3 regions of the Halomonas sp. M1 genome follow, and region 3 is predicted to be linked to each of the others. Evidence: predicted binding sites of a transcription regulator. Region 3 holds the regulator's gene; each other region holds the start of a gene.
What was found. The regulator LexA, encoded in region 3, represses DNA repair genes until DNA is damaged. The targets are predictions, from matches to a motif close to TACTGTNTANNTANACAGTA.
Positions count from the first base shown of each region.

Region 1: the regulator LexA is predicted to act here: its motif matches at 3,829-3,848, upstream of P8S54_RS00330 (PA0069 family radical SAM protein).
Region 2: the regulator LexA is predicted to act here: its motif matches at 2,284-2,303, upstream of P8S54_RS05470 (S24 family peptidase).

Region 1 is NZ_CP121119.1:67,127-73,119, forward strand. It holds gene P8S54_RS00315 (hypothetical protein) at 1-145, shown strand, start outside; gene P8S54_RS00320 (cation-translocating P-type ATPase) at 161-2,425, shown strand; gene P8S54_RS00325 (winged helix-turn-helix domain-containing protein) at 2,385-2,681, opposite strand; gene P8S54_RS00330 (PA0069 family radical SAM protein) at 2,722-3,801, opposite strand; gene P8S54_RS00335 (gamma-glutamylcyclotransferase family protein) at 4,033-4,413, opposite strand; gene pgi (glucose-6-phosphate isomerase) at 4,500-5,993, opposite strand, start outside.
Region 2 is NZ_CP121119.1:1,220,132-1,226,124, forward strand. It holds gene P8S54_RS05455 (Smr/MutS family protein) at 1-2, shown strand, start outside; gene P8S54_RS05460 (patatin-like phospholipase family protein) at 4-1,056, opposite strand; gene P8S54_RS05465 (alpha/beta hydrolase) at 1,067-1,978, opposite strand; gene P8S54_RS05470 (S24 family peptidase) at 2,326-2,769, shown strand; gene P8S54_RS05475 (Y-family DNA polymerase) at 2,766-4,064, shown strand; gene P8S54_RS05480 (hypothetical protein) at 4,106-5,212, shown strand; gene P8S54_RS05485 (sodium-dependent transporter) at 5,217-5,993, opposite strand, start outside.
Region 3 is NZ_CP121119.1:266,466-272,458, reverse strand. It holds gene nagZ (beta-N-acetylhexosaminidase) at 1-679, opposite strand, end outside; gene P8S54_RS01235 (L,D-transpeptidase) at 720-1,283, opposite strand; gene P8S54_RS01230 (TetR/AcrR family transcriptional regulator) at 1,261-1,938, opposite strand; gene lexA (transcriptional repressor LexA) at 2,210-2,890, shown strand; gene P8S54_RS01220 (energy-coupling factor ABC transporter permease) at 2,924-3,595, opposite strand; gene purU (formyltetrahydrofolate deformylase) at 3,614-4,468, opposite strand; gene P8S54_RS01210 (ribonuclease J) at 4,809-5,993, shown strand, end outside.

The sequences.
Region 1 (5,993 bases), 200 kb from region 3:
CACCTGGGGGTGTTGCCAAGCCGTGAAGCAACACCATGGGCGAGCGCGATTTAATGCGGCAGTTTCTGCGGGGCTATACCTGTTTTCAGCACTTAGCGTTGTGTTTGTCGCGCTGCCTATCATTGGGGTGCCCCCTTGTCTCTAGGGATTTGGCTGCGCCATGCATAAAGAGCAGCCTCGGTGCGAAGAGGTCATTGAAGCGCCACTCTATACCCTCCACGGCATGTGGTGTACCAGCTGTGCACTGGCTGTAGAGGGGGTGCTAAAACGCCTGGTGGGTGTTTCAGAGGTTAGCGTTCACTACCCAACCGCCACGGTGTGGATTAAAGGAGTGCCCGACGCCATTCGGCTAGCGGTGCTTGCGCCTCACGTGGCAAAAATTGGCTATCGGTTAACCGCGCTTGAGGCGGTTGGTGATGCCCATGCGCGCCTTGAGCAAGAGAGCCGCTACCTGTCGCTTCGTTTAATCGTTGGCTCCGTGTTTGGCATGTGGACCATGCTGGCGTCGCTGCTGATATACGCCGGTGCGCTGCCCAGCGTTCAGATAGAGAGCGTCGTTGCGTGGATCTCTGGTGCGTTTGCGCTACCCGTAGTGCTTTACGCTGGCCTGCCCTTCTACCGAGCCGGTTGGCGCACGCTACTCGCCAAGCGCCCAGGTATGGATGTGCTGGTTAGTTTAGGGGTTATCGGGGCGCTAGTGGTGTCAGCGGGGCTTTTATGGCGGGGCTCAGTAGAGGTCTATTTTGATACCGCCGTGATGCTGATTGTGCTGCTTTTGGTTGGTCGCCTCGTCGAAACTTTTTGCCGGCAACGGGGCTTAAGAGCTTTTGATTCGCTAGCGCTACCTAGCGTGGAGGTGACTGTCTGGCAGCATCGTCAGCCGGTAACCTTACCCGTTGAAGAGATTGCCCTGGGCGCACAAATAGACGTGGCCCCAGGTGAGACAATTCCTCTGGACGGTACGCTGGAAACATCTGGCTGGATAGATACGGCGACACTCTCCGGCGAAAGTGTGCCGCGCTTCTTTGCTAAGGGGCAGCAGGTGTATGCGGGCTGCCGTTACTTAGGTGGGGAAGCTCCCCTTAGGCTTCGGGTCACGGCGCCGGTTGGGCAGCGGCGGGTGGATAAGCTGTGCGAACAAATGCGCCGTTTTCAGGCCCAAAAGGGCGAACTACAAACCTTAGCTGAACGGTTTGCCGCATGGTTGAGCCCTGCAGCGCTCGTGCTTGGGGTTTTGACGCTGCCTGCTGCGTTGCTATTTGGGGTGGGGTGGGAAGAGGCCACCGTGCGTGCGCTTTCTGTATTAGTGGTGGCCTGTCCCTGCGCGGTAGGCCTTGCGGTGCCGCTGGCAAGCCTAGCAGGCAGCGGCCAAGCGATGCAGCAAGGTGTTGCCCTACGCGACCCCGCTGCACTGGAAATTCTCGCTAACGTGCGTGCCATCGCTTTTGATAAAACCGGCACGCTCACCCGTGGTCAGCATAGCGTGCTGCATGCTGTCCTGCGTCACCCCAAAGACCAAGCCGACTTTCAGCAGATGTTATGTTCCGCCGTTAGGCAAAGTGAGCATCCACTCGCTTACGGCCTGCTGCGTTGGGCAACTAACCCTGAAAACTATGCAAACGATAAGGTTGCGCAGTTAGAGCAGCTAGAAGAGTACCCTGGTAAAGGTCAGCGAATGACGTTTACTAACGGTGAGCAGTGGTCTTTAGGCAGCGCCGCTTTGGTAGGGGCTCAACTTGAACAGCAAGGCCAAGACTTGCCTGAATGCGCCCAAGACCCCACTTACGACTTTGCCTCTCAAGTGGTAGTGGCTGACAGTCAAGGCTGGCTTGCCACGCTATACCTAGCTGATCAGCCGGTATCTGATGCCCAAGCAACCATACAGCAGTTACAAACTTCAGGTTATGGGCTGGCGATGATCAGCGGTGACCGCCAGGGTCCCGTGACTTGGCTGGGTCAGCAGGTAGGGCTACCCAAAGAAGCGTGCTACGCGCAGCGCTCACCGGAAGCTAAAGCAAAGCTCCTAACTGCGCTACCATCCCCCACGCTCTACGTGGGAGATGGTGTTAACGATACACTCAGTTTGGCTGCCGCAGGAGTTGGTGTTGCCCCTATGCAGGCAAGCGAGGCTGCTCGGGAGGGGGCCGCTGCGCAGTTGCTAACGCCAGGGGTGGGTGGCGTGGTGCGGCTACTAAGCATTGCCAAGCGTACACGTCGGGCAATGGTGCAAAATCTTGCGTTTTCAGCGCTTTACAACACTTTAGCCCTGGGGTTAGTGGTGGTGATGGCGATACCACCGTTGGTGGCCGTGCTGGCCATGGCAGCCAGCTCGCTTAGCGTTACACTCAATGCGGCAAGGCTAGCGTGGGCGGAAACTGACGAGGTTAACGATAGCCCAGCGCTTGCCCCAAACGCTCCGCATTAACGGCTACCCAATGCGAGTCAATGGCGCCCCAGTGTTTTATGGTGTAGTGGCCAATATTATGCCGTTCGCCTTCGCCTTTCTCGAACACACACTCGATATCCAGTTCTGCCAGGGAGGTGATGGTATCTTGCGCGGTACGCCTTGGCATGCCGGTGGCTTCAATAAGGGCGGGCACGTTCGCGACACCTTGCGCAATTAAATGTGCCACATATAAACGGCGGTAAAAACTCGACTTGGTTTTGCTGAGCGGGGGCATTCGGTTTCCTTGGCGGCAACTAATCAGTGTGCTGTCTAGCTTAAATGAATAAATCCCCCTGTGCCCGTGGTGGGCAAAAATCCCGAGTATTTAAGCCCTGTTCGGTGCGGTTTTGCATGTTCCACTGGCGACTTGCGCGGCTAAAGCGCTGGGCGATCAAGTCGGCAAATACCCCTTCACCGCGAAAGCGCTTACCAAATTGTGCGTCATAGTTTTGCCCGCCTCGGCACTGGCGAATGAGGCTCATCACTTTAGCCGCTCGCTCGGGGTAGTGGGCTTCCAGCCAAGCTTCAAATAGGGGGGCGACTTCATTGGGGAGTCGCAGCAGCATCCACGTGGCGGTGCGTGCCCCGGCACGGCTGGCGGCTTCCAAGAGGCGTTCAATTTCGTGGTCGGTAAGCCCCGGAATAATCGGTGACACCAGTGTGCCCACCGGTATGCCCGCCGTGTTTAGTTCTCGGATCACCTTCAAACGCGCCTGAGGCGATGCCGCGCGGGGTTCTAACGTGCGTTTAAGGTTGGCATCCAGGCTGGTTAAACTGACAAATACCCGCACTAAGCGATGCTCGGCCATTTCTGCCAAGAGATCCAAATCCCGCAGCACCAGTGTGCTTTTTGTCACAAGCGTGACTGGGTGGCGGCAAGCCAGCAGTAATTCCAGCAAACGGCGGGTGGTTTGGTAGGTGGCTTCTAGCGGCTGGTAACAGTCGGTATTGCCGGATAGGTTTATCGGGCGGCAAACGTAGTGAGGGTGGCAAAGCTCCTCTTTTAAGTGTTCCACCAGCCCGCTGCGGGCGATCAATTTGGTTTCAAAATCTAGCCCTGGCGACAAATCCCAATAAGCGTGGGAGGGGCGCGCATAGCAGTAGACACAGCCATGTTCACAACCACGGTAAGGATTAAGCGAACGGTCAAAAGGTAAATCCGGCGAGTTGTTCCAAGAGAGCGCGCTTTTGCTGGCTTCCTCGCGTACTTCTGTTGCCAGCGAGCTAGAGGCTTCTTCCTGCCACCAGCCGTCATCCTCTGCCACGCTGCGGGTAGGGGCAAAGCGGTTGTGCGGGTCGTAGGTTGCACCGCGCCCTTTATGCACGGTCGCGCGAGAGGGATCCAGTGATGTCATCTGCCACCTCGTACGTAGTATCAACATATATGTTCATAAATACAGTATATGAGGTTTTCGCAGCACCGCAACCAAGCGGTCAGTACAGCCACTTTCACGTTTGCAAAGCGAGATTACGCCGGCACCTATCGCACTGCCGACGAGGTGCATGCGATGTCGCTGGCGAATTTAGACGGGGGGTATGCGGAGGTTGTGAGTACGCAAGAGGCGCTGGCCCTTCTTTAAACTGTTTTACCACTTTCCGCTCTTGATCAACGACGTTGCATCAACCGTTGGGTTGTAGATATAGCACCATGCATCGCCATACTGTGTTGTTAACACCGTCCGGTCGTACATCCCTTTTGCGGGAGAGTGATGCAGGTAATCTTCTAGCTCATCGAGCCGCGCTAGCTGATCAGCGTTAATGGCATACACCTCCACCACAACGCCTGTGGATGGCGTAAGCTGGGCACCTGGGTAGGGGCCAAGGTCGTAAAGCGTGATCTCTGTTAAATGGTCTTGGCCCAGCATTTCAGCGCCGTTTAACCAATGATGATTGCGATGGCCGTGCTTTAACGTGCCGTATACCGCTACTCGCGGGCAGCGTTGGATAGCTTGGTGAAGATGATGCATGACGTTCACCTCGTACAATGTGATAAGAGCGATTGCAGAAGCGCCTGGGCAGTTTGCCGAGGCGCTTTACTTACCTATCCATGAATTTAACGCTTCTTGCGGGCGGGCTTTTTGTCACCGGCCTCTGGTTCTGCTCGGTGTGTGGTACCCGGGAAGTGGGCGCGGACTAATTCTAGCAGCCCCTGGGTAGAAGCATCGAAGTCGGCGGCGTTGGCGTCGATGCGCTCGCTGATCTCTCCGGCGATGCGCTTGCCCAGCTGCACGCCCCATTGGTCGAACGAATTGATGTTCCAAATCACGCCCTGGACGAACACCTTGTGTTCGTAGAGCGCAATCAGCGCGCCGAGGTTTTTCGGCGTTAGCTCGTCGAGTAGCAGCGTGCTGGAAGGGCGGTTGCCTGGGCAGCTATAGGGGTCGAGCTGGCTGAGCTCTTTGCTGTCGCCTTGGCTGCCTTCCATAAAGGCGTTGGCTTGCGCCAGCATATTGGTGAGCAGCGCGAAGTGGTGGTCTTCCACGCCGGGTTCCGGCTTGAGCGAGGCGATAAAGTCGATGGGCACATAGCGGGTGCCCTGGTGTAGCAGCTGGAAGAACGCGTGCTGGCCGTTGGAGCCGGTTTGGCCCCACACAATCGGGCCGGTTTTGTAATTGACCGGATGACCGAAAATATCCACCGACTTGCCGTTAGACTCCATATCCAACTGCTGCAGGAAAGAGGGCAATTGGTTCAGCGCCTGGTCGTAGGGCACGATGGCCTGAGTTTCTGAGCCGATAAAGTTGATGTACCAAATGCCAATCAGCGCCATCAGTACCGGCATGTTCTGGGCGAACGGCGCTTCGATAAAGTGCCGGTCCATCTCGTGAGCGCCTTCCAGCAGCTCAATAAAGCCTTCAAAGCCAATAGAGAGCGCAATGGGCAAGCCGATGGATGACCACATGGAGTAGCGGCCGCCTACCCAGGCCCAGAACTCGAACACGTTCTCTTCACGAATGCCGAACTCCATCGCCGCTTTGCGGTTGGTGGAGGCGGCAATAAAGTGCGCGCCGACGTCGGCGTCTTCTCCGGCGTTTTCCAGGAACCAGCGCCGTGCGGTCTTGGCGTTTAGCAGGGTTTCCTGGGTGGAGAAGGTCTTAGTAGAAACAATAAAGAGCGTGGTGGCGGGATTGAGTCGTGATAGCACCTTCTGAATATGAGTGCCGTCCACGTTGGAAACAAAGTGGAAGTGCAGCTCCGGGTGGCGGTATTTCAACAGGGCACGGACCGCCATATTGGGGCCTAGATCAGAGCCGCCAATACCGATATTCACTACGTCTTTAATGCGCTGGCCGTCATAGCCTTTCCACTCGCCGTTACGCACCGCTTCGGAGAACACTTTGATCTGCTCGCGGGTGCGGGTAATTTCGGGCATCACGTCTTCGCCATCCACATACACGGGCTCATCGCCTAAATGGCGAAGAGCCGTGTGAAGTACGGGACGGTTTTCGGTGACGTTAATAATGTCCCCCGAGAACATCTGGGCACGTCGCTGTACCAGTGCAGAGTGGTCAGCTAGCTCAATCAGCTTAGCGAGCACCTCGTCAGA
Region 2 (5,993 bases), 950 kb from region 3:
AGCTTACTGCGTTGCGTCTGAGGCAATGCCGGGCATCCTGCGCTCCAACGCTTGATTCGCCAAGTGGCGCCCCAGGCGAATCAAATCGTTGGCGCGGTGGAACTCATAGGTACTGCAAACCGTCTTGGGAATTTCGATCAGCACATCCGGCGGGTAACCCGCAATTTTATACTTTGCCAGCGCCGCTTGCGTAATATCAAACGACTCTAAAATCATATCCAGTTTGCCCCACTCACGCCTACCACGCAGATCAACCGTTTCATCAACGTCGCTCTCTTCGCCGTTGTTGATGCTTAGTCCATCCCATAGCCGCCGCGTAGTGGCACGCACATCATCCATCCACCCACCAATATTGGCATCCCGGTCGCGCTCTAAGTCAGTGCGGGTGTCGCTGTCCTCTTCGCCCGGTAACAACTCTTCTAATGAGATTGGTTGGGGGCTGTGGGCGGTGACGTTGACGGCCACCACAAAGTCCGCTTCGTGAGCAGCGAGAATCGGCATCATCGGCAGCGGGTTCAGTAAGCCGCCATCCACCAACACTTGGTCACCGATATGTACCGGCGTAATAACGCCCGGCACCGCGATAGAGGCTCGAATCGCTCTTAACAGCGGGCCATTCTGAAACCACACCTCGCGCTGGCGCACTAAATCGGTCGCTACGGTGGTGACAGGTATCGGCAGATCTTCGATCAGCGTATCGCCGACCAGGGATTCCAACTTGCTCATCACTTTATTTGCTCGCATGGCCCCCATCGGGCTCCAGGTGACATCGACGAGCTTCAGCACATCCAGGTAATCCAGGTTACACACCCACTCCCGGTACTCGGGCAGCTTCCCTGATGCGTAAACACCGCCAATAAGGGCGCCCATGGAGCATCCTGCAATAGAAATTATTTCAAAGCCGCGCGCCTCAAGCGCTTCAATAACACCGATATGGGCATAGCCCCTTGCGCCACCGCTACCCAACACCAGTGCCACTTTATTGCCGGTACGCTCAATACCGTTGGCGCTGCTAGCACTCACTTGACTACCCGCGACGCGCGTTAGTTTATTCATGTCGTTCGTCCTACGGCTGCCCCGTCGTTTCTTTATGACAGTGTTGGACCACCACACTGGCTACTTGATCAACGGCTTTAGGTTCAAGGTGTAAGTGGTGGCCACCCGCAAGTACCTGGCGGGTTAAATGAGGCACCGCTTGGCGGGCCTTTTCCGCCCAGGCACGCTCGCCTAAAATACCGCGCGCTCCTTCTATCAATAGCACCGGCGCTTGTATCTCCGCCAGTAATGCCAATACTTGCTGGGGGGTAAAGCGCACCAGCGAAGGCTTTAGCAGGCGAGAATCGGTGCGCATCTGCACATGCCCGTCTGACGTCGCCTGGGTGTTACGCTCTACCAGCGGAGTGGCGGTCATCGTGTCTAGCGGGGTTACCCCACCGGCTACTCGTGCGGCAACTGCGCTCTCAATATCAGGATAGCGGGGCGCGCGGGAAAGCGGGCGGCGATAGGCCAACAACCCTTTACGCAACTGACTGGCCGTCTCTTCGGCTTCAGTATTTAGTGCGCCTAGCCCATCCAGCAAGACCAACCGCTCAACCCGCTCGGGTAGCGCTGAGGCGAGTAAACAGGCCACCGCCGCCCCCATGGAGTGAGCAAGCAGCACAGCCTGCTCAATGTTTAGGGCATCCATAACATCTAGCACATCGTGGCTATAGTCCCACAGCGCGTAGTCACTACCTGCTGGCGAATGCGCAGAGTGGCCGTGGCCACGAAAATCGATAGCCACAATACGAATATCCAGCGCTTCCACTAAGCGCGGTGCTAGGCGCGTAAAGCTTGCCGCGTTATCTAGCCAGCCATGTAGGGCAAGCCAAGTAGGCGCATTGGCACGCCCCCAGCTCAGGGCTGCTAGCCGCCCATGGGCTAACGAAAGTGGCTGCGCGGCACTGCCTGTTGCCGTAGAAAAAGTGGGGGTAGTCATAAACAGTATCTCTAAGCGAAAGCCCTACGTGTTTGTGGGGGTAAGCAGGTGATGTGTAGTTCGTCAGATGACGCTATTCGGCGTAGACGTTACCATGCTCAGCGCAAGGCTTCTGCCGCTTTTGACGCCCCCTACTACTTTGGAGTTTGCTATGAAACCCCGCCGTGACACCCGTGCCCGCAATTTAGTGTTCTTGATTACCATCGTCAGCGCCTTAGTGGTGGGCCTTTGGCTAGCCCGCTAACCCTGGCTGGCTAAGTTAGGCGCTTGCATTTTTTTACTCATGAATAAATACTGCCTACAACAACTGTATATAAACACACTATTTATTCATGAGGATGCTGACGATGCCGTCTCAACCCACCACTGTTGCGACAGCCCAGCCGTTAACGTCTCAGCCGCTGCCCTTTCCTCCATTACATGGTCGCGCCGGTTTTAGCGGCTTTCCTTCCCCCGCCCAGGATTATGAACAGCGCACGCTGGATCTCAACGTTCGGCTAATCAAAAACCCTACCCAGACGTTTTACCTTACCGCCAGAGGCGACAGCATGGAGGGCTGGGGTATCTTCGACGGCGATCTGCTGGTAGTGGATCGCAGCGTACAGCCGCGCCTTGGCCATATACTGGTGGCCATGTTTAACGAAGAAGTACTGATTAAGCGCTACGCGCTGCATGGCGGTACACCACACCTCTGCTCGGCCCATCCCCACTACCCGCCGCTGCCCTTAAAGGGCACAGAGTGCCAACTATGGGGGGTGGTACGTGCGGTGGTTCATGAGTATTTGCCATGATCGGCCTCGTCGATGCCAACAACTTTTATGTCAGCTGTGAGCGGATATTTGCCCCATCGCTTGAAGGCAAAGCCGTGGGTGTGATGTCCAATAACGATGGCTGTGTTATTGCCCGCTCGGCTGAAATGAAGGCGATGGAGATCCCTATGGGCACTCCATCTTTCCAGTTGGAAGGGTTACGGCGCCGGGGTGAGATTTATCTATTGTCATCCAATTACGAGCTATACGGCGATATGTCAGCGCGGCTTGCCCAGCTGCTGGAGGACGCCTGCCCAGACATGGCGCCCTACTCCATTGATGAAATGTTTATCTATTTAGACGGATTGAGCGAGCCGCAGTGCCAAGCCATAGGTGAAGCGCTACGCCGACGCATTCGCCGCCATCTTGGGCTACCGGTATGCGTAGGGCTTGCCCCCACCCATACACTGGCAAAGCTCGCCAACCATGTGGCTAAAAAACAGCCACACTACCAGGGCGTCTGCTTGCTTAACGCACATAGCAACACCACCACGGCGCTACTTAAACAGCTGCCGGTCAGCGCTGTATGGGGCGTAGGCAGGCGGCTGGCCGAGCAGCTCGCCATTTACGGCATACGTACAGCGTGGGAGCTGCGGGAGAGTGATACCAAGGCGCTGCGCAAGCGCTTTTCCGTGGTGCTGGCTCGCACGGCGTTAGAGCTGCGCGGCACACCCTGCCTGGAAATGAACGCCGTGGAGCAGCCACGCCAGCGGATTATGACCTCCCGCTCCTTTGGCAAGGCAACCGGCGATCAAGCAGAGCTACACGCAGCACTGCGGCGCCACGCCCAGCGTAGCGCCGAAAAACTGCGCCAACAACATAGCTTGGCCCGCGCTGTAATGCTCTTTTTAAGTACCAACCGTCACCGCAAAGACCAGCCGCAGTACTACCCCAGGGCGATGATCTCGCTGCCTATCCCCAGCGACGATACGCGGCTTATTCTCCAGGCCGTACGTGAAGGGCTAATGCAGATATACCGCCCTGGGCATCACTTTATAAAAGCGGGTGTCATGTTGCTGGACTTAGTCGATGCCCAGGCGCATCAGCTTTCGTTACTCCAACCAACGTTACAAACGCATCCACATTTGATGGGGACGGTAGATGCTATTAATCAGCGGATGGGCCAAGGCACGATACGTTTTGGCATGACGGATGCCCAAGCGCCATGGCAGCTACGCTGCGCGCATCGCTCACGGCGTTATACAACTCGGTGGGATGAACTAATGGAGGCTGGCACGCACCCCGGCGCTATCCAGGCGTTTACTTCTCGCCCGTAACCGCTACGCTTGACGTTCAATGCGTGGAAAATCTTGCCGTTATGTCTCTTACCCGTCCTGATACAGAGTATGCCCCCGATCCCGACCTGCCTCAGCGTTGGGCGAGTCGCTATATCAGGCACTATTTTCGCCGCCACCCTGCGTTTGAGGCACCTAACCCCCAAACACTAAAGCAGGCAAGACGCTGGATCATTGCTTGGGCTGCCGTGGCGGGCATTATCTCCGGCTCACTGATCGGCGGTGCCGAGTGGTGGATGCGGGGCTTCGCCGACGACTGGGAAGCCATGAGCCTCAAAGAGCAGCTCCCCTACTGGGCTGGGTATATGGCCTTCGCAGGCTTTATTACCGTGTTAGAGATTGGCTTTTTATACTGGAATGCGCTGCGCGGCGTGTCAAAAATTAGCCGTTTGGCAGGCCTGCGCTACGGCCAAGGCGAGCCATTATCCCCTGAAATACAGTTGACAGTTCATGGCGTTTCACGGGTTGCATTGGAGTATCCAAGCCCAGGCAGCTTAATCTATGGCGTTGATCCCCACGCCTACCTACATGGCTGGAAGCTCACTTTTAAAGCCTTGCTGTATCGCTTAAAAATTAGCTTAAGCAGTTTTATTCTGCGTTTAGTGTTGCGTCGCTTGCTCGGCCGCCTCACGTTGCGCGGTTTTCTACCCGTGCTCACCGGGCCGCTATACGCAGTATGGAACGCCTGGATTGCTGCGCGCATTACGCAAGAAGCCTACTTACAGGCCCGTGGCCCTGAACTGGTTCAGCACATCATGGAAACACTGGCGAACAGCGATGCGCATACGCGCTACTTAGTCGCCCAAGGCGTGGGAGAGCTCATGATGCGTAACCAGCACCCGCATCCCAACTTAGTCCTGTTATTGGCTCGCTTGCTGGATAGCCTACCGGATAAGCCCACTGCCCTTGAGGTTGATTGGCCAACCGCACTACACGACTATGCGCAGCTGACCGACCCCAACCGCCAAACGCTACTTGATACGCTTACCCAAGCGACTCTGCTTAGCGGCAGCTATCGCGGTTCACGCAAACACTTCTTAAACGACGTCTTTGCCACCTGCCAAACGCCGCTGCAAAAGGAAAAAGTGGCCTCCCTGCAGCGGCGCTTACTATCTGGTCAAAAGCTCTAACGTCTTAGGCGGGTTTTAACGCGTGACGCAAACGCGGGCTTAACGTTTCCCCCAGGGCAGCCATTACCACCAAAATAGCCAGCAGCCACGGCCAGTGGGCAGTAAACGACACGTGGTAAATGCCCAAGGCATCCACAAAAATCACTAAAATGCCCAACGGGCTTACGTAGCGCACCATGGTAAGCCATATTGCGTAGGGCAGTGGTGCTAGGCCCAGCTCATCGCGGAAGGTCTCACTTTTCAGCACAAAGCCCGCCAGCAGTACCATGCCTAAGCCACCCAATGGCATCATCCAACGCGATGTTAAGTAATCCAGCCAATCAAAGAACGTTCTACCGGCCAGGGTCCAGTCAGCACCCACATTAAACGACAGCATGGCCAATGTGCTGATCAACCACAGCACAATGCCCGTCGCCCAGGACGCCGACTTACGGCTCATGCCTTTGTTATCACACAGCCAAGACACCGTGGCCTCAACCATGGAAATGGAGGAAGTTAGCGCAGCCATAGAGAGCATTAAGAAAAACAGAATGCCAAACAGCGTGCCCAGCGGCATCGCCTGGAAGGCTAGCGGCAGACTCATAAAAATCAGCCCAGGACCTTCACCGGGGTTCATGCCATTGGCAAAAATAACCGGGAAAATGGCTAATCCCGCCATTAGCGCCACTGCGGTATCTGCTAATGCAACGCTCACCGTGGTTCGGCCAATAGAGGCGCCTTTGGGCAAGTAACTGCCGTAGGTAAGAATGGCACCAGAAGCCAATGAAAGGGTGAAAAACGC
Region 3 (5,993 bases):
GCCGGGCATCAAATGCGCTATAGATAACGTGGGCAGGCATTACCCCATCCAATTGGCTCGCAAGCTGGGCAAAGGGCACGAGGTCGCGCTGCTTTATTTGCTCAAGGGAGCGATCATCAACAGGGAGTGCCACATGGGAGTCCGCGGCTACACCGCCATGACCGGGGAAGTGCTTTCCCACCGCCGCCATACCAGCGTCATGTAGGCCTTGAATAAATCCATGGCCTAGTAGAGCGACATGGGCTGGATCAGTGCTGAAGCTGCGGTCACCAATTACGCTAGAAATCCCGCTCTCCACATCCAGTACGGGGGCGAAACTGATATCGAGACCGCAGGCGGCCATCTCCATTCCCAGTAGCCAGCCAGCATCTTTGGCCAACGTCATGCCCGCTTCTTGGTCATTAGCAAATAGGTCGCCAATGCGCGCCATAGGGGGCAACCTGGTGACGCCCTGCTTAATACGCTGGACACGCCCACCTTCTTGGTCGATGGCTAACAGCAGATCACCGCGCACCCGCCGGACTTCGCTACACAGCTGGCGCGTTTGATAGGCATCCTCTACGTTACGCGCAAACAGGATGACCCCGCCAACCGCAGGCTCCCGCAATAGCTGCTTTTCAGCTTTGGTCAATCGCGGCCCTTCAAGGTCGAGCATAACCGGGCCTAGGGGTTGAGTCATTGTGATGGATCCAACAAGGAGGGGCGCCAATTCTAGACGATCAATGTGGCGTGTCAAAATTATCAGAGGCAGGAACGTAAGCATCGCCCCCATGAAGCCAAACCGACGTACCGGGTCGTGCAAACCGAAACACCGCCAATAAATCGTGATTGCGCAACCGAATACAGCCATGGGAGGCCGGCACACCCATAGGTTGGTCCGGCGGCGTACCGTGCAAATAGATATAGCGCCGCTGTGAATCTACATGCCCGCCGCGATTTTTACCCGTCTCCAAACCACACAGCCAAAGAATGCGTGTCAATATCCAATCACGTGAGGAGTAGGTTGCTGCTAGCTCGGCAGAGTACACTTCACGGGTCCATCGGCGACCGCGAAACACTGCGTTTTCTGGCAAGCCATCCCCAATCGCTGCGCGCACGTAGTGCCAGCCTTGGGGCGTTCGGCCACTACCCTCCTGCTGACCAACGCCCGCCTCCCCTGTAGAAACCGAGCACTCATGGCTCAGCACTCGCCCCTGCCAACAGCGCAGCTGCTGCTTCTGCGTGTCTATCTCTAGCCAGTTATCGTCTAAAGGCGGTAGCTCAGCTAATGTGGGCGTTCTCATAGTGTCCTTCTTCTAGCACAGGGGGTAACGGTGCATGCATCGCAGCCACTACCACTGGGCGTAAACGTCTTACTAGGTCTCTAACAGTGACTTGCTCGTTGTAGTCTTTCGCGGCGATATCGCGCAGCGCGTCAAGACCCGATAAGGTAAAGATCACTGTACCTAACATGAAGTGTAGCCGCCAAAAGCGCTCTGCGTCCGGCAAGTCAGGGGTTGCTTGGCGTACCAGTTCAGTGAAGCGGGTAAATACATCACCATACTCCTGCTGGATATAGCGGCGCAGATGCCCCTGAGCTTGGCTATAGGCTAAGCCTAGCAAACGCATGAATACCTTTAGGCTATTGCGCTCTGCAGGCACTGCCAGCACCGTTGACGCCATGGTTTCAAGCAATACTTCCAAGGGTATAGGCTCGCTTTCATAGCGTGCCTCCAGCTCATCCAGCGCGGTATGAAAACGCTGTGAAAAAGGCTCCAAATAGCGTGCAAAAACGGCTTGGATAAGCGCTTTTTTAGAGCCAAAGTGGTAGTTGACCGCCGCTAGGTTAACCCGCGCCTTGCTTGTGATATTGCGCAGCGAGGTTTCGGCAAAACCGCGCTCTGCAAATAGCACCTCTGCGGTATCTAAAATACGCGTTACCGTATCAGACTGCGCCATCGCGCCCTCCAGAAAACAGGTGTTTAAAACATCGCAAAATACTATGCCATTAATTCGCTAGTCTCAATCCTTTATATCAAGACAACTGCCAGCTACCTGTCACTATTTTTCTAAACAATTCAAACGCTCGTGCCGTTTAGCACCTACATCAGCAAGCCCTACATCAAGATACAGGCCAGCCATGTACTGGACAGAGGAACATACTGTATACTTAAACACATACTGATTAGCCGACATGTAGCTACTGTCTTTTCATTTTTTGGAGTTTGGTATGTCGCGTCCACTCACAGCACGTCAGCAGCACGTATTTGATTTTATCGTTAAAACAATGGGTGAATTCGGCTACCCCCCGACACGCGCTGAAATTGCCAAAGCACTGGGATTCCGCTCCCCCAACGCGGCAGAAGAGCATCTTCGCGCGCTAGAGCGCAAAGGGGCCATTCGGATTATCCGCAATACATCACGGGGCATCCGCCTGCCTAACCAGGATGCTTCAGAACTGACTGAGGCTGCTTCAGCAACCCCCTCTACCCCCCATGTGGACACCCAGTTCATTGGGCTACCGGTCATTGGAGAGGTCGCAGCTGGCAGCCCCATCCTGGCAGCCGAGCACATTGACCGCTACTGCCCACTCCCCGCAGAGTATTTCACGCCAAAAGCGGACTACCTGCTGCGAGTGCGTGGGTTATCGATGAAAGACGTGGGTATCCTTGAAGGCGATTTATTGGCAGTGCATCGCACTGACCGAGTTCGCGATGGGCAAATTGTCGTTGCTCGCTTGGAAGATGAAGTCACCGTTAAACGCTTTAGGCGCCAAGGTCACCAGGTGACTCTAGTGGCTGAGAACGCCGACTTCGCACCCATTGAAATTGACCTACGCACTCAGCAACTGGACATTGAAGGTGTCGGCGTTGGGGTTATACGGGGTGGCAATGGCCAGGCATTAGGCTAATAGCCGCCTATCACCCTACCACCACTGGCGCGCTTATTGAGAATCGATATAGCGGTGGTCATTGAACGTGGCCACCCAGCTAGGGTGGTAGACCAATAAGATGCTTAACAGCATGCCCGTTAGAAACGCTTCAGAGGGCATTAAAAGCGGCAGAAACCGAGCATACTCCTGAGCAAGATAAACAGCCTCAGGATCGGTCCCTGCCGCTACAATCAGCAGTACGGCGGTCAATCCAGCGCCCAACGTAGCTAAGGCTGCCCCGAAAAAACCACAGGCAAACATAAATACCATCAAGTTATCGGGCAACCGTCGGTCAACCAGACGCCAAACCACGCCAATGATAAACGCGGGCACGATTCCCGTTACCAAAACGTTAGCTCCCCAAAGCACCCAGTCATTACGTCCTATCACCACCATCGCTATATTAATCATTGCGTTACTTAGAAGCGCCAGGGGGATCCTAAATACCAAGGTCATTAGCACGGTAAAAACAAGATGTAGCGTAAGCCAGTCCACCGCTTGGGCACGCAACTGCCACATCAGCATGACCGCTAGCGTAGCTGCCAACCAGCGATGCTGAAGCGCTACATCACTAATCAGAACTTGCCACGGGCGCTGCCATGCCACCCAAGCCAATACACCAAACGCTATTAACCAGGTAAGCACCAGCGCCCAGGGTGCAAGAACACTTTGTGCAAATGACATGGCAGCCCCTAACAACAGTTAACTGAACACAACCGTTTTATTTCCGTGGATTAGCACGCGGTCTTCAAGGTGCCAACGTAACCCTCGCGCCAATACGGCTTTCTCAACGTCCCGGCCAAATCGCACAAGATCGGTGGGTGTATGACAGTGGCTAACGCGATGGATATCCTGCTCGATAATAGGTCCGGCATCCAGCTCTTCGGTGACATAGTGACAGGTAGCCCCTATGAGTTTCACGCCTCGCTCGTAAGCTTGGTGATACGGTTTTGCGCCAGCAAAAGAGGGCAAAAAGCTGTGATGTATATTAATCACGCGCCCGGCATACCGCTCGCATAGCGCGGGGGGCAAGATTTGCATATAGCGTGCTAACACGACGCAATCAGCGCGGGCGCTATCAATTTGTGCCTGCACCTTCTCAAACGAGGCCTGCTTATTTGCTGCGTCAACCGGCACATGGTGGTAAGGAATGCCGTACCACTCGGTTAGCGAACGCATATCTTCGTGGTTGGAAATCACACCCACGATGTCGCAGTCTAGCTCACCGGCCTGCCAGCGATATAGCAAGTCCACCAAGCAGTGAGACTCCCGCGACACCATTAATACAACGCGGCGCCGCTTTTGGGTATCCATTAACGACCACTGCATATTGAACGCTTCTGCCACGGGTTCAAAAGCGTTACGCAGCGCCTCTGCCGACATTCCTAGTGAATCGGCTAAAATTTCATAGCGCATAAAAAACCGGCCTGTTTCAAGGTCGGAATGCTGACTTGCTTCAGTAATTGAGCCCCCCTGCTCGGCAATAAAACTGGAAACACGCGCCACAATGCCCACTTGGTCAGGGCAAGAAACAACGAGACGATAATAGTGCGACATAGATAGCTACTCTTAATAGGTACTTTTAACAGGTGCTTTGATAGGTGCTTTTTTTAATAGGCAGTTTTGATCGGCACACTTAACTTATTTCAATGGCACGCTTAGGGTTAGTTTTCTGATGTTAAAAGCAACACATCAGTCTCCCTAGTGTACCGGAAGCCCTCTGGCTAAGCACCGGGGAGAAGCCACGGTGATTGTTAGCCGCCCCTGCCTTCCCGTATAGTTAAGGTCTTACTTTTTAGGCTTTTCGTGACTAATGCATCCAACACGCGCTCTACTTCGTCCCCGTCGTCGCCCACCACTGCGCCTGCTTCCGCTGGGCGGGTGCGGTGAAATTGGAATGAATCTGACGCTGTATGGATACGACGATCAATGGATCGCCGTCGACTGCGGCATGATGATTCGTCAAGATTTACCCAATGCCCCCTTACAAGTACCCAACACAGACACCCTGGATACCTTAGGCATTAAGCCCCAGGCGCTCTTTATTACCCATGGGCATGAAGATCACATCGGCGCCGTTGCGTGGCTATGGCCGAAGTGGAACTGCCCGATTTATGCAACCCCGCTTGCCGCTGGGCTGCTGCGGCTGAAATTTGCCGAGCATCAGCTAAGCAGCGCGGCTATACAGGTCATTGAGCCGGGCGATGCCATGCAGCAGGGACCATTTACGCTGCGCTACTTGCTGCTTACTCACTCTATCCCGGAAAGCTGCGCCATTATGATGATGGCGGGAGAATATCGCATTCTGCATAGCGGTGATTGGAAACTTGACCCCGAACCGTTAATTGGCACGCCGGTGAATGCAGCAAACTTCCGGGCCTTAGCGCCAATTGATTTGCTGGTGGGCGACTCTACCAATGCCCCAATGCCAGGCCACTCAGGTAGCGAAGGCGATGTGGCCAGAGCACTCGTTAAAACCTTGGAGAAGTGCACCGGACGCGTTGTGGTCTCATGCTTTGCCAGTAACTTAGCGCGGGTATTGGCTATCGGCCTGGCAGCCCAGCGATGCGGACGCCGTGTCAGCCTAATGGGGCGCTCCATGGAGCGCATGGTAAGCGTTGCTAAGGGCTTGGGGTACTTAGACGATTTTCCACCGCTCGTACCACCTCACGACCTAGGCTACTTGCCGCCTAATGAAGTTGTGGTGATTGCCACCGGCAGCCAAGGAGAGCCACGCGCTGCCTTGCAACGCTTAGCCCAAGGGCGGCATCCCTTTATGGATTTAGCGCCAGGCGATAGCGTCATTTTTTCCGCCAAGGCGATACCGGGAAACGAGCGGCCTATTGAGCAGCTTAAAAAACGCCTCTCCCAGCTTGGCGTCACTCTTTTCGATGAAATGAATCATCCAGAGCTACATGCCACCGGACACCCCGCCCAGGAAGAGCTGAAAAAGCTCTACCAGTGGGTAAGGCCAAAATCACTACTGCCCGTACACGGAGAGGCGCGCCATCAGGAGGCGCATCAAGCGGTTGCCACCTCTCTTGGCATTAGCGCCCCATTGGCGCCGACTAACGGCGATATG